DNA from 3 places in the Paenibacillus graminis genome. Region 2 is predicted to be linked to each of the others. Evidence: riboswitches for the same ligand, from Rfam matches in the RefSeq annotation. Region 2 holds a riboswitch; each other region holds the start of a gene.

Region 1 (4,163 bases), 2.3 Mb from region 2:
GATTCAAATGGTCCTGATATTGTGCCTGCAGCGCTTCCAGGGCGTGAGATTCCTCAAGGTACTGCCCGGCGAACACCTTATATTTATTCTCCAAAAGCCAGCGCACAAGGAAAAATCCAAGTCCCCGGTCAGCACCAGTAACACAAGCGACCCTTTTCATGAATTTGGACACTCCTTCAACTTAAGAATCATACACTTGTTACCGCTATCATCCCATACACATTAGCATGGCACTTGGCTTTTTTCAACGTCCTGCACTGGACTGTCCGGATCGGCAGCACGGCGGATTCTTTCTTTTGACTTAATTTTTAACTATGTTACAATCAGAAATATCATTGTTAACAACCGAATTGTTAGCAAACTAAAAATCTCAGGAGGGATTCCAATGTCCATAGCACAAATTCACAGTGTCGACGAATTGCATCAATACATTGCACAGCCCGGTAAAAAGCTGCTGTTCAAGCACAGCACCACCTGCCCGATCAGCGCCAAGGCCAATGAAGAATTCCGGGCCTATGTCCAAAGCTCCGGCACCCCTGCAGCCGTGGTCCATGTGATTGAAGACCGTCCAGTCTCCAACCAGATCGCCGAGGACTTCGGCATCAAACATGAGTCTCCGCAAATTTTCCTGCTCGAAGACGGCGAGGTCCGCTGGAACACTTCCCATTGGAAGATCACCCGGGATGCCATTCAGGAAGCTGTGAACCTATGAGCCAACCTGTCATTATCTATTCAACCGCAAACTGCAGTGACTGCAACCAAGTGAAGCAACTGATGAAGGAACAGGGCGTTCCTTTTGAAGTAAGAGATGTTATGACCAGCACGGCTTATCAGGAAGAGGTGGAGAAGCTCGGTTTCATGGGTGTTCCCGTTACAGTATCGGGAGCTCATGCCGTCAAAGGCTTCAATCTGCCTGAGCTTAAGGAGCTTATTTCAGCAGCAGCCCGGTAATGCGCCGGAGCTTCTTTGGGCCAGCAGAGCTGGCGTAAAGAAGACCGGCGGGGCTTTTCCATGGAAGCTGATTCAGGTCCTTTCGGGGGATTCAGGAATGATTTGGGCCTGAATCCCCTTTTTTGCTGCCGATGAAACCTGCACTTGATTAAATGCCGCAATTGCCAAAATAATGCTGGCGACCGCCGGTTTTGCTTCATGTAGCGCTTACTTTGCCTTCTGACTCTCTATTGCTCCGGATTACTCGTCTTTGGACCGCTTCACAGAAACCCGGCTGAACTTTGAAAATCCGGTCTTTTTGCCGAGGCTCAACGCTTCCAAGCCCCTTTTTTCATAAAAAATAAAAACCGGCGTGCGAATGAGATAATTGGCCGATAAACGGCAACATATATGGTTTTATCCGTTTATTTCCTGCGAATTCCGGGATTTCAACGTTAATTTACGCCGCATTTCCCTTTTTCTTTTTTACAAAGAACCGCATGAAAGAGTATGATTCGATTTGAACTTATTCATGAAAACCAATCAACGCTGAATTCCCGCCACGCGGGAAACGGGGGAACCACCAGGCCACAAGCCTACTTGGGGTGAATCCGAAGGGGACTGCACCCATGCAGTCTCACTAGGCAGGGCGACTCTCACCGCCCGAATCCGACAGCTAACTCCGTAAGCGTATAGAGAGAGAACTTGATCCGCCACGCTTTTGCGCCAGGTTTATTTCAGCCTGTTACCAGAGCCGCAGCAGAGGTCCTCCTCTGCCTGCGGCTTTTTGTGTGGAGATCAAGGAGAAGGAGGAAGTGAGCAATGGAGTCACGCCGGTTGTTGCGTATAGAAATATGGGTATTCGATGCTCCCTGGCCAGTAAGCCCCGGGCCGGATCAGGCCGGAAATTGCCGTTACGGCCTCCTGAAGCTGACCTGCCCGGCAGGGCATAGCTGGTCACAGGGACTGCTATGGGAAGAGAAGCGGGTTGACCTGATCCAATGGAGCAGCTTCCTGCGCAGTATCCGCCGCTGCCGCCTTGAGGAGGCGATACAAATTGTAGACCGCTTAGGTCCCCGGTGGGAGCAGTCTCAGCGGAATCTGGTATCGAATGCACTGCTGCATCTAAAAGCAAAGCTTCAAGGGAAATTTATTGATACGCAGGTTCAGACAGACTACTCTTATTACCACTCCGTGCTGGCTGCCGGCGGTAAATCAAGTGCGGGAAGAATGTACTATAGACCCTCACGAACACTGCAGCTCCAGCAGGCCTGGCCAGAGCCGGATCCGGCAGAACTCATTAACAAATCTATCGCTTATTATTCTATTCTATAGTTTCTTATTCAGAAAGGACTGTGAGAACATGCCCGATCCCTTATCACGCACGTCGGCTTCAACAGCCGGATTTGCCGAGTATATTGAGAAGTACAGCGGGAATATCTACATGCTCAGCAGGCTGCTGCTCGGGCAGGGGGCCGAAGCAGAGGAGGCTGCGGTGAAGAGCTTCACGGAGCTTTATGAGCCGTATCTGCGTACAGGCTGTGACGCGCAGAGCTTCTCCCTCCAGGCCTACCGTGAATGCATCCGCTGTTGCTCCCGGATTGCCCAAGGCCGCAAGTCCCGTATTTCGGCCTGCCTGTCCTGGGAGGACCAGCTTGTGCATGCGCTCCGGTATGGCCTGCGCCTGTCCCTTACGGACATCAGTCTAATCCTCAGGATGAACCTGCCTGAGCTCAAGGCACAGATCCGGCAGATGCGCGAGCAACTGGCTGCACATGAAGCCGAAACGCCAACAGCCAGTTTATCCGTTGGATAAACTGGTGCGGCTTTTGACAGACTGTCCCTTATGATAATGGCTTCATTCCGGCAATTTGCTCGATCATACCCGCCTCTTGGGCATCGGCGGCAATTAGCTTATTATACACATCCTGATCCTCAGAGCTGTTCAGCTTTTTTAACCCGGCTAAATACCAGCGGGCCATCTCCCGGTTAACCGCATCCGAATAATTTTCGCCAAGTCCGCCCTTCAACGCAGCAACTGCGGCCTGGACATTTCCGGTGAGGTACTGCATTTTACCAAGTGCTAAGGTTGCGGTGGAAGAAAAAGCAGTTGTCTGATTGTTTGCTTCTCTCACAACTTGGCTATACGCCTCAATTCCCGTATTGAAGTTCGCCTTTGCATTGGCAGCGACCTGATCGACGACTGTGCTGTCAGAGCCCGGGGTGTTTAACAGATTCAGCCACTCTGTATAAATGGGTTGTCCCAACTCGTTAGACCGGACGATTAAGTCGTTATACCATCCAGCGCTCCACAAATCGCCCCGGCCGGCCAGATCGGCGTAACCGCCCGTGAAGCCCGTCTGGATGAAGTTCAAGGCCGTCTCTGTATCCCCTGTTATCTGCTTAACCTTACCCGCGCTCAGCGCAATCAGCGGCGTAACCGAGAAAGGCCGGCCCTGAAGCTGCCCGGAAGGCAATGTCTTCAAGAAGGCAATACCATCTACAACATCCTGGTAAGTGGTAAGGGCGGTCTGGAAGTACTCCTGTTGCTTAGCCTTGTCCTGTTGGAGGAGAGCCTGGACACCCAAACCAGATGCCCGGGTAATCAGCGGCTCGTACCAGTCAATATCCCAGATATACTTGTTCAGATTATCACGGTATACGGCATAAGCGCTCTCGCTCTTGCCCTGCAGATCATACAGAGCGATTTGCTGCTGCAGCATCTGCTTGTTGTTCGGCTCATCCTTTAGACCACGCTGCAGCACCGAAAGGGATTCTGCGGCAAATTGCTCGTTTTTGGTCTGGCTGTACACCTGATTATCAAGCACCGCCAGCAGGATCACTGATTCGGGATGTGAAGGCCGGATCTTCAGCGACTTCATCAGCGGAGCCTTAATCTCTTCATAAGATGTGCTGTATTGAGCAATGGCCTTCGCTTCGGCGAATGCGTTGGTGGAACTGATGCTGCGAAGTGAAACGATAAAGATTGCCAACGCGGCCGCGCAGGCCACGGCCAGATAACCGAGACGCAGTACAGACGAATTCCATCCGGCGGCGAGAGGTTTGGCCTCCATTGCAGCTGCCATTCCGCCAAGAGCGATGAATACGAGGATTCCCATGAAAGCATAACTCATATTAAAGTCCAGGATACTGTGTACCAGAATCGAAAGCGCAATAATCAGATAAAAGAAGCCGTTACCGTAATCATCTGTCCCCGCCCGCTTCATGTATCC
Region 2 (4,163 bases):
CCGCTGCTCGGTTGGAGCTTTTTCGCCCTGGCGCTGGCACTAGCCGGTATTCCTCCGTTCAGCGGCTTCCCCGGCAAAGTGCTGATTATCCGGGGAGGGCTGGATGCAGGAATGCTGACTTTATCCCTGATCGGGCTGGGTTCCAGCCTGCTTGTGCTGTACTCGCTGATCAAAGTATTCAGGCTCGCCTTCTGGGGCAATGCGCCCGGTACAGAACCGCCCAAGGTTAAGCTGAAAGGCGGGACGGCAGTGGCAGCCGGATTCCTCGTTCTGGTCATCCTGATGGGCCTTGGAGCAGAGCGGGTGAATACCTATGTTTCACAGGCGGGGGATGTGCTTGGTTCTCCCAAGCTGTATATCGAAGCTGTACTGAAGGAGTAGATGAAGATGGCTGTTCAAATCTTATTAAACCTGATGACTGCGTTTCTGTGGATGATGCTGATCGGCGACGGGTCAGGCTCAGGCTTTGCAATCGGCTATCTGCTGGGCTGCGCAATTCTGCTGGTGCTGCGCAGGTTCCTTCCTGAACCGTTATATTTGAAAAGGGTGTGGTCCATAGTGAAGCTGCTGGCGCTGTTTCTGCGGGAGCTGGTCCTGTCCAACTTCGCAGTTATCCGGCAAATCTTAAGTCCCAGACTGGCTGTCCGCCCGGGCATCTTCGCTTACGAAACCGCACTTCGGTCCGACCTTGAGGTCACTCTGCTCTCCTGCCTCATTTGTCTGACACCGGGGACCCTTACACTGGAAGTGTCGGCCAGCGGACAGACCCTATATATTCACGCTATGGATATTGAGGACGCCGGCCAGCTCTCCCGCCAGATCGAGGGAACCTTTGAAAAAGCAATCATGGAGGTGACCCGGCTATGATTTCAGTACTGCTTAATATTTCGCTGGTGATCCTGGCACTGGCCATGCTGGCCTGCCTGTACAGGCTGATTCAAGGACCGACCCGTTCGGACCGGATTGTTGCGCTGGATACGATCGGCATCCACCTGCTGGCAGTGATCGCGGTGCTGGGCATGCAGCAGAGGACAGAGGATTATATTGATATGGTGCTTGTGATCGGAATTCTGACGTTTATCGGAACTGCGGCATTAGCCAGATACATTGAAAGAGACGCGGTTATCGAGCCTGGAGGTGATAAACTTGATCGGTGAGCTGCTAATTGCGATACTGGTATTGCTGGGGGCATTATTGTGCGGGCTTGGCGCGTTTGGGCTGGTCCGGCTCCCTGATGTCTATTTACGTTCCCATGCCGCCACCAAAAGCGCTACACTGGGTGTATTATGTGTGCTGGCAGGAGCCTTTCTATTTTTTTTCTTCTATATAGAAGTAGTCAGCATCAAACTGCTGCTCGGGATAGTATTCGTCTTCATCACTTCTCCGGTTGCAGGGCATCTGAATGGCCGTGCGGCTTACCGCTCGGGTGTGCCTTTATGGAAGGGCAGTGTGCAGGATGATCTGAAGCCGGTGCTCAAAAAGAGGGAGACGAAGCAGACTGACACACAGCATAAGTTAGAGTAAACTAAAGAATATGTCTTTTTCGCTGAATTCTGTAAAAGAAGCGGGGGAACCACCGGTGTGTGCAGTTTTCGAAGCTGCCATGCCCAAGGGGTGAATCTCGAACATTCGAGTAGGGCTACTCTTCAGGCCCGAATCCGTCAGCTAACCCCGTAAGCGTAGAAGAGAGGAGACGAATGAGTTGCCGCAAATTCAATTAAATGGAACTTCTATCTACTATGAAACCTATGGTACAGGGGTGCCTGTTGTTTTTATTCATGATCACCTGACTTCGCATCATCTGTTTGAGCCGCAAATTGAGTATTTCCGTGACCGTGTTCAAGTGATTGTTCTGGATCTGCGGGGGAACGGGTTGTCCGGAAAAATGGATGTCGAGGTTCACCGCATTCTGGACACCCAATGTGAAGATTTGAAGGAGCTGCTCCGCCGTCTGGAGCTGCTGAGTGTGATTCTTGTCGCAAGCTCGGGCGGGGGTGTGCTCGCCCAGAAATTCGCTGTGCAGAACCCGGAGCTGGTGCGTGCGCTTGTGCTGGTGGACAACTGCTCAAGCGGCAATGATTCCATGAAAAATAATAGAATATGGGGAATTATCGAGAGATGTTCATGGATATCGTATTATTTGCCGCCTGAACTGCTTCTGCGCTCCCTGCGAATCGCCTATAACAAATGGCTGCCCGCCTATCATATCCTCAGGAATGAGCTGCTGCATAAACGGCCAACCGAAGGCATCAAACAGCGGATTGCCCTGCGCCAGATTGACATTCTTGCCTATGCGGTTAAGCTGCAGGTTCCAGTGCTGTGTGTAACGGGAAGCCAGAATGAGTGGAGGCTCGCACAGGCGAGCAAGAACGCCTCCATGCTGCCTTCGGCGCAGCTGGTGGTGCTGGATGATGCCATGTATCCCAGCCATCTGTGCCAGCCGCAGCATTTTAACCGCCTGCTGTTAAATTTCCTGATTGACCAGCATGCCGTTCATCAGCGGGAGAGCGGGTTATGAAGGCGGTGGATGAGGCAGCTCCTAATCTCTGTCCAAGCCGTACTCCCAGGTGGAGAGCTGCCCTACACTGAATGGCTGAGTAATTCGCCCCAATTGAGTTTTTTTGGTGCACATTTTTTTGCTGCGCATATATAATAAGCAGTGTGTTTTTTATTTCTAAAAATAGGTTGATAACCTATGTACTTTGTGATTTAATGCAGGAGGGGTATTGATAACACGAGCGGGGCAGTCCATCCATTTTTTTGAAAGGAAATGAATTTTTTCATGAAGAAATCATTCAATAGCATTCTAAACCGGCCGATTCTATTATTCAGCTTCGTGCTGCTGCTCAAAAGCGCCGTGGCCTGGTTTGTCGTGTTCAGCGACGGTCCGAACTGGAGTATGGTCTTCACCGAAATTCCCTTTTTCATCATTGTGTTCAGCCTGATTGAATGGCTGTCTTCCAAACGGAAGATTCTGTACTATATGATTGCTAACTTATTCATTACGATTATTTATTTCTCTGTTCTGATGTATTACAAATATTATGGCGTAATTGCGACCTATCATGCATTGCAGCAAGCGGATAAGGTCACTAAGGTCGGAGAGAGCACCTATTCCCTGATTACACCGTATTATCTGTTTATTTTTGTGGATATCGTCTTCTTCCTGTTCTTTATGTTCCGTCCCAAATATATTGCCAAATGGAAGGAGAGAGGCGCATACCGCATCAGCCGCCCTGTGCTGCTTACCGTGGCTGCCGTTTCGCTCGCGCTGTGCTTCTTCAATATCTGGCCTAACCATGCGAGCATGAATGAGATCAAAAAGGCGGAGAGCATGGGGATTCTGAACTATGAAGTCTACACGCTGTTCGCAGACAGCACAGAGAAGGAAGAGCTTATCGACAGCAAAGAGATTACCCAGCAGGCCGTGGATACGGTTAAAGGGGTTCAACCCCCGCAACAGCTGAAGTACACCGGGGCCGACAAGGGTAAAAACCTGATTATCGTGCAGATGGAATCGTTCCAGAACTTCCTGATCGGACTGACTATTGACGGGCAGGAGATTACACCGAATATTAACAAGCTGGCGCACAGCAATACGTATTTCAACAATTTCTACACCAATGCCGGCCAGGGGACGACCTCGGATGCCGAGTTCGTGGTGAACTCCTCTTTTTATGTGCCCAAGAACGAACCGGCAACGTCATCACCCTATATGAAAAAATCCGTGCCCAGCCTGCCGAAGCTGCTGAGTGCGAACGGGTATTATACAGCTACCTTCCATACCAACAGTGTGGAATTCTGGAACCGCAAGGCCTTATACCAGGCGGTAGGTTTTGACAAGTATTATGACCAGAGCTTTTATGGCGATGATGATCATATTGCATTCGGTTCTTCGGATGAGGTGCTGTTCGCCAAAACGGTACCGGAGCTGGCTGCACTTGATGCCAAGGATCAGCCGTTCTATGCGATGGTCATTTCCATGAGCGCCCATCATCCGTTCCGCATCCCCGAGGAGAAGTTCAAGATGAAGCTGCCGGAGCGCTTTGAAGGTACGCTGCTGGGGGACTATATTCAGGCCCAGAATTATGCCGACTATGCGATGGGGCAGTTTCTGGAGGAGCTGAAGGCCAGCGGACTGTGGGATGACAGCCTGATTGTGT
Region 3 (4,163 bases), 2.9 Mb from region 2:
ACGCGGAGAATCATCTCCCAATTTGAACGCAGCGGTTATAAGGATTGGATGCCGGAGGAAAGTCTGCTGACTTTATGTGCAGCGCTCCTGCATGATTTGGGGCATGGCCCCTTCTCCCATTCTATAGAAGAAGCTTTTGAAATGAATCATGAGGACTGGACCTGCAGAATCATACAGGAGAACACGGAAATTACAGCAATTTTACGCGAAGTAGGCGAGGATTTCCCTCAAAAGGTTGCATCTGTGATTGCCAAAACGTATGAACATGAGATCGTTGTCAACCTGGTGTCAGGCCCTCTGGATGCAGATCGTATGGATTATTTGCTGCGGGATGCGTATTATACTGGGGTGAACTATGGGACGATCGATATTGACCGTATTCTGAGAATGCTGCGACCCTATAATGGCCGTGTTGTCGTAAAAGAATCGGGTATGCACGCCATTGAGGATTACTTGATGTCACGTTACCAGATGTATTGGCAGGTTTATTTCCATCCCGTTACGCGCAGCTCGGAAATTATTTTAAGGCAGATTTTCCGGAGGGCGAAAGAGCTTTTCCAGGAGGGGTACTCTTTCCGGTTTATGATCAATCCGCTCAGCGATTTATTCGGTGGAGAGATTAATGTAGAACAATATTTACTCCTGGACGAGGCTTTGGTTCAGACAGCCTTTATGCAGTGGACGCTGGAAGACGATAACATACTGGCTAACTTATGCAGCCGTTTTATTCATCGTAAACTGTATAAATATGTGGAGATGGACCATCTTGATTCAGAGACCATTGACGAAATCCGCCGCAGTTTTGCCGGTGCCGGACTGCATCCGGATTATGACCTGGAAATCGATTATCCGACAGATCTGCCTTACGATGTTTTCCGTCCGGGAGAGGGGTTTGACAGCAAGCAGATTTTGCTGCTTGACCGCCATGACAAGCTGCGTGAAATCTCTGAGGTATCTGATATAGTGCGCTCGATCAGCGGCATCCACCGGGGCAGGTATCACCTGTATTTTCCGCAGGATAAGCTGCAGGAGGCACTGACCCGGCTTCCTGGTTCCATTGGCGAGATCTTTGCAAAATAATACAAAAATTTCTGGAATTCATCATAGAAATCAATCCTGAAAGGATGGTATTGCATGCGCTTATTCGACACACATACTCATCTGGATGCCCCACAATTCGACGACGATCGTGAGGAGGTCATTGCCCGCGCGTTAGAGGCTGGAGTCACCAAGATGATTAACATTGGATTTAACCGGGATACGATTCCAACGACAATGAAATTGGCAGAGACTTATGATTATATTTATGCAGCTGTCGGCTGGCATCCCGTAGACGCTATTGACATGAAAGAGGGGGATATGGACTGGATCGCTTCCCTGTGCAGCCATAAAAAGGTGGTGGCCATTGGAGAAATCGGACTGGATTATTATTGGGATACATCCCCAAAAGAGGTACAGCACGAGGTATTCCGCAAACAGATCGGTTTGGCCCGTGAACTAAAAATGCCTATCTGTATTCATAATCGGGATGCCCACGAGGATGTAATCCGGATATTGCGTGAAGAGAAGGCGAATGAAATCGGCGGTGTGATGCACTCCTTCTCCGGCAGCTGGGAAACGGCCAAAATGTGTCTTGATTTGGGCTTTCATTTGTCCTTCGGGGGACCTGTAACTTTTAAGAATGCGAGGGTGCCAAAAGAGGTGCTCGCTCAGACTCCAATGGACCGGCTTTTGATCGAAACTGACTCCCCATATTTGACGCCGCACCCCTTCCGCGGGAAGCGAAATGAGAGTGCTTATGTGAAGCTTGTGGCTGAGGCTGCTGCGGAAATAAAAGGGATTGATTTACAGGAATTAGCTGAAATTACGTATGCGAACGCCCTGGAACGATTTGGAATTGTCTGAAAACGGGAGAAAATGCGGTGAAAAAAGAAGTATAGCCGATATATTAAACTTTTTTAACATAAAAACAGCTGATTATTACAATATTTTAATCATTTTTTTGCGTAAACGTGGTTGAATGCTCCTTTACAACATGCATCAAAACAGGATATCATCTTTTCAGTGAAGTGAGCTGTTGTTACTGTGACAGTCACCAAATTCATGGATCGTCTCGCTGAGTCTCCGTATGGAGAACGGGGGAACCAATGATGCTCTGCCGCATAGTGCACACAGAAATGCCGCAGACGTTATTTGATTTCTTTACGTGGTCTTTGGGGTGAATTTGAGGGCAACCGCCGTGAGCGGGTGACCTGAGATAGGGCGTCTCTCTTATGCCCGAACCCGACAGCTAACCCCGTAAGCGCAAGTAAGAGAGGAAACCTCGTGCATAAACATTCCCGCGTATTCTGACACCCGGAGAGCCACGAAAGAGTCCTCTGTGAACTCTTTTCGGGCTTTTTTTGTTTTTGAATAATGCGGATGTTCCCGGCATACTGTTATATAACAGGTATCTGGAGTAGCTATGCCGAGCAGGCGATCCATGAGCAGGAAACGCTAAAGCAATGCGGGCGTATCCTGTGCAATCTCAAACCTAGTTTCGTCAGAAGTGATGAAGTCACCTTTGTTATACAACTTGGACGACGGGGCTATGTAAGGAGGATGGAGAGAGTGGGCGTATTCCAACCAGAAGTATCCCATGATTCGCAATCATCCAGCAGGTCTTTCGCATTTCGGTGGAAGCAAGTGAATTCTCGCGTACTTTCGCTTGCAGGCGCGGCCTCAATTGTTATCGCGCTGGTAATTCTGCTGTACGTACACGGTCAAAGCATTAAAGAAATAACTTTAGTAATAGACGGGAAGGTACAAACGCTTGAGACGCGGGATGCGCTGCTCGGCGATGTGCTGGCCAAGGAACAAATTTCGCTGCAGCCGCATGATGCTTTATCTATTGGCCTTAGTGATGAAATAAAGGACGGAGACCGTGTCGTCATCAACCGTGCGCAGGCGATTAAGATCACTACGGATGGGACCACCAAAACGTTGTACACGACCGAAGATACAATCGGTCAGGCGATTGACAAACTGGGCATTGGCCTGGAAAGCTATGACAAGATTTACCCTTCGCTAGGCACCGCAGTTTCTGCAGACATGGAAGTCAAAATTGTTCGGGTTAACAAGCAAGTGGTACAGCGGACAACAGCTTTGCCTTTCCGAGTCATTAAAACCGCAGACCCCTCCCTGACCAAGGGAACGGTGAGAGTTGCACAAGCGGGCAAACCGGGCGTAATGATCCAGCACATCGAGAAAATCTACCGAGATGGCGAGCTGGCATCCATGCGTATGGTCGGCAAGGAAGTACAGGCGGTCACCAAAGACAAAATCATTGCCATTGGTACCAAACCGCTTCCCAAAGCTGTTGTAGCCACTACCGTAACTTCTAAATCAACAACAACTTCTAAAACATCCAAAGTGAGCGCAAAAAGCAACAATGTTGCCAGTAAAGCAGGCGTAGATTTTGAGTACAAGAAAATTATCAGAAATGTATCCATGACGGCCTATTCATCGGAAGAGCCTGGTATTGGCAACCGTACGGCTTCCGGCACACGCGTAACGGAAGGCCGGACCATTGCTGTGGATCCGAGCGTAATCCCTATCGGCTGGTGGGTGTACATTGAGGGACTTGGGTTTCGCCGTGCAGAGGATACCGGCGGTGCCATTAAAGGCAACAAGGTGGATGTGTATTATGATTCACTGAGCCATGCCCGTAACTTTGGCCGGAAATCACGCACGATCTATGTGATAGGGCCTGTGAAGCCAGAACTGAACTAAGTGGCAGATACTTTGCAAATTAGCGGTTTATAGGATATAGTGAGGGTAGCACTTAAGGAATTCTCAGGAATCTGAACGTGAAATTACAGAGCTGCCGCTCATCACTTATACATTCTTTAGCCAAAAGGAAGGGGAGCGAATCCTCTTCTTTTTGCGTTGCAGAGTAAGGAGTACAAAAAAATGATCAAAGAATTAATCGTTGTGGAAGGCAAAAGCGACACCGTTGCCATAAAACGGGCTGTTGAGGCCGATACTATCGAGACCGGCGGATCGGCAGTCGACCGCAAAGTCATCGCCAAGATAGCGCTCGCTATGGAACGCAGAGGGGTCATTATACTTACTGATCCTGACCATGCCGGTGAACGGATCCGGAAGATCGTCTCTTCCAAGGT

Evidence for each region. A riboswitch is a leader RNA that binds a small molecule or an ion and turns the genes downstream of it on or off. The one in region 2 is predicted to bind cyclic di-AMP.
Region 1: another riboswitch for cyclic di-AMP. It lies ahead of PGRAT_RS02970 (hypothetical protein); the one in region 2 lies ahead of PGRAT_RS11845 (alpha/beta fold hydrolase).
Region 3: another riboswitch for cyclic di-AMP. It lies ahead of PGRAT_RS00140 (resuscitation-promoting factor); the one in region 2 lies ahead of PGRAT_RS11845 (alpha/beta fold hydrolase).

The regions. Positions count from the first base shown of each region.
Region 1 covers NZ_CP009287.1:666,908-671,070, reverse strand. Annotated here, with positions in the region: gene PGRAT_RS02985 (SDR family NAD(P)-dependent oxidoreductase) at 1-160, opposite strand, end outside; gene ytxJ (bacillithiol system redox-active protein YtxJ) at 386-712, shown strand; gene PGRAT_RS02975 (glutaredoxin family protein) at 709-951, shown strand; cyclic di-AMP (ydaO/yuaA leader) riboswitch at 1,468-1,637, shown strand; gene PGRAT_RS02970 (hypothetical protein) at 1,753-2,265, shown strand; gene PGRAT_RS02965 (hypothetical protein) at 2,294-2,746, shown strand; gene PGRAT_RS02960 (O-antigen ligase family protein) at 2,775-4,163, opposite strand, start outside.
Region 2 covers NZ_CP009287.1:2,917,788-2,921,950, forward strand. Annotated here, with positions in the region: gene PGRAT_RS11825 (Na+/H+ antiporter subunit D) at 1-381, shown strand, start outside; gene PGRAT_RS11830 (Na+/H+ antiporter subunit E) at 388-867, shown strand; gene PGRAT_RS11835 (Na(+)/H(+) antiporter subunit F1) at 864-1,157, shown strand; gene mnhG (monovalent cation/H(+) antiporter subunit G) at 1,141-1,524, shown strand; cyclic di-AMP (ydaO/yuaA leader) riboswitch at 1,535-1,695, shown strand; gene PGRAT_RS11845 (alpha/beta fold hydrolase) at 1,703-2,518, shown strand; gene PGRAT_RS11850 (LTA synthase family protein) at 2,783-4,163, shown strand, end outside.
Region 3 covers NZ_CP009287.1:27,548-31,710, forward strand. Annotated here, with positions in the region: gene PGRAT_RS00130 (HD domain-containing protein) at 1-1,080, shown strand, start outside; gene PGRAT_RS00135 (TatD family hydrolase) at 1,135-1,905, shown strand; cyclic di-AMP (ydaO/yuaA leader) riboswitch at 2,105-2,320, shown strand; gene PGRAT_RS00140 (resuscitation-promoting factor) at 2,611-3,771, shown strand; gene rnmV (ribonuclease M5) at 3,952-4,163, shown strand, end outside.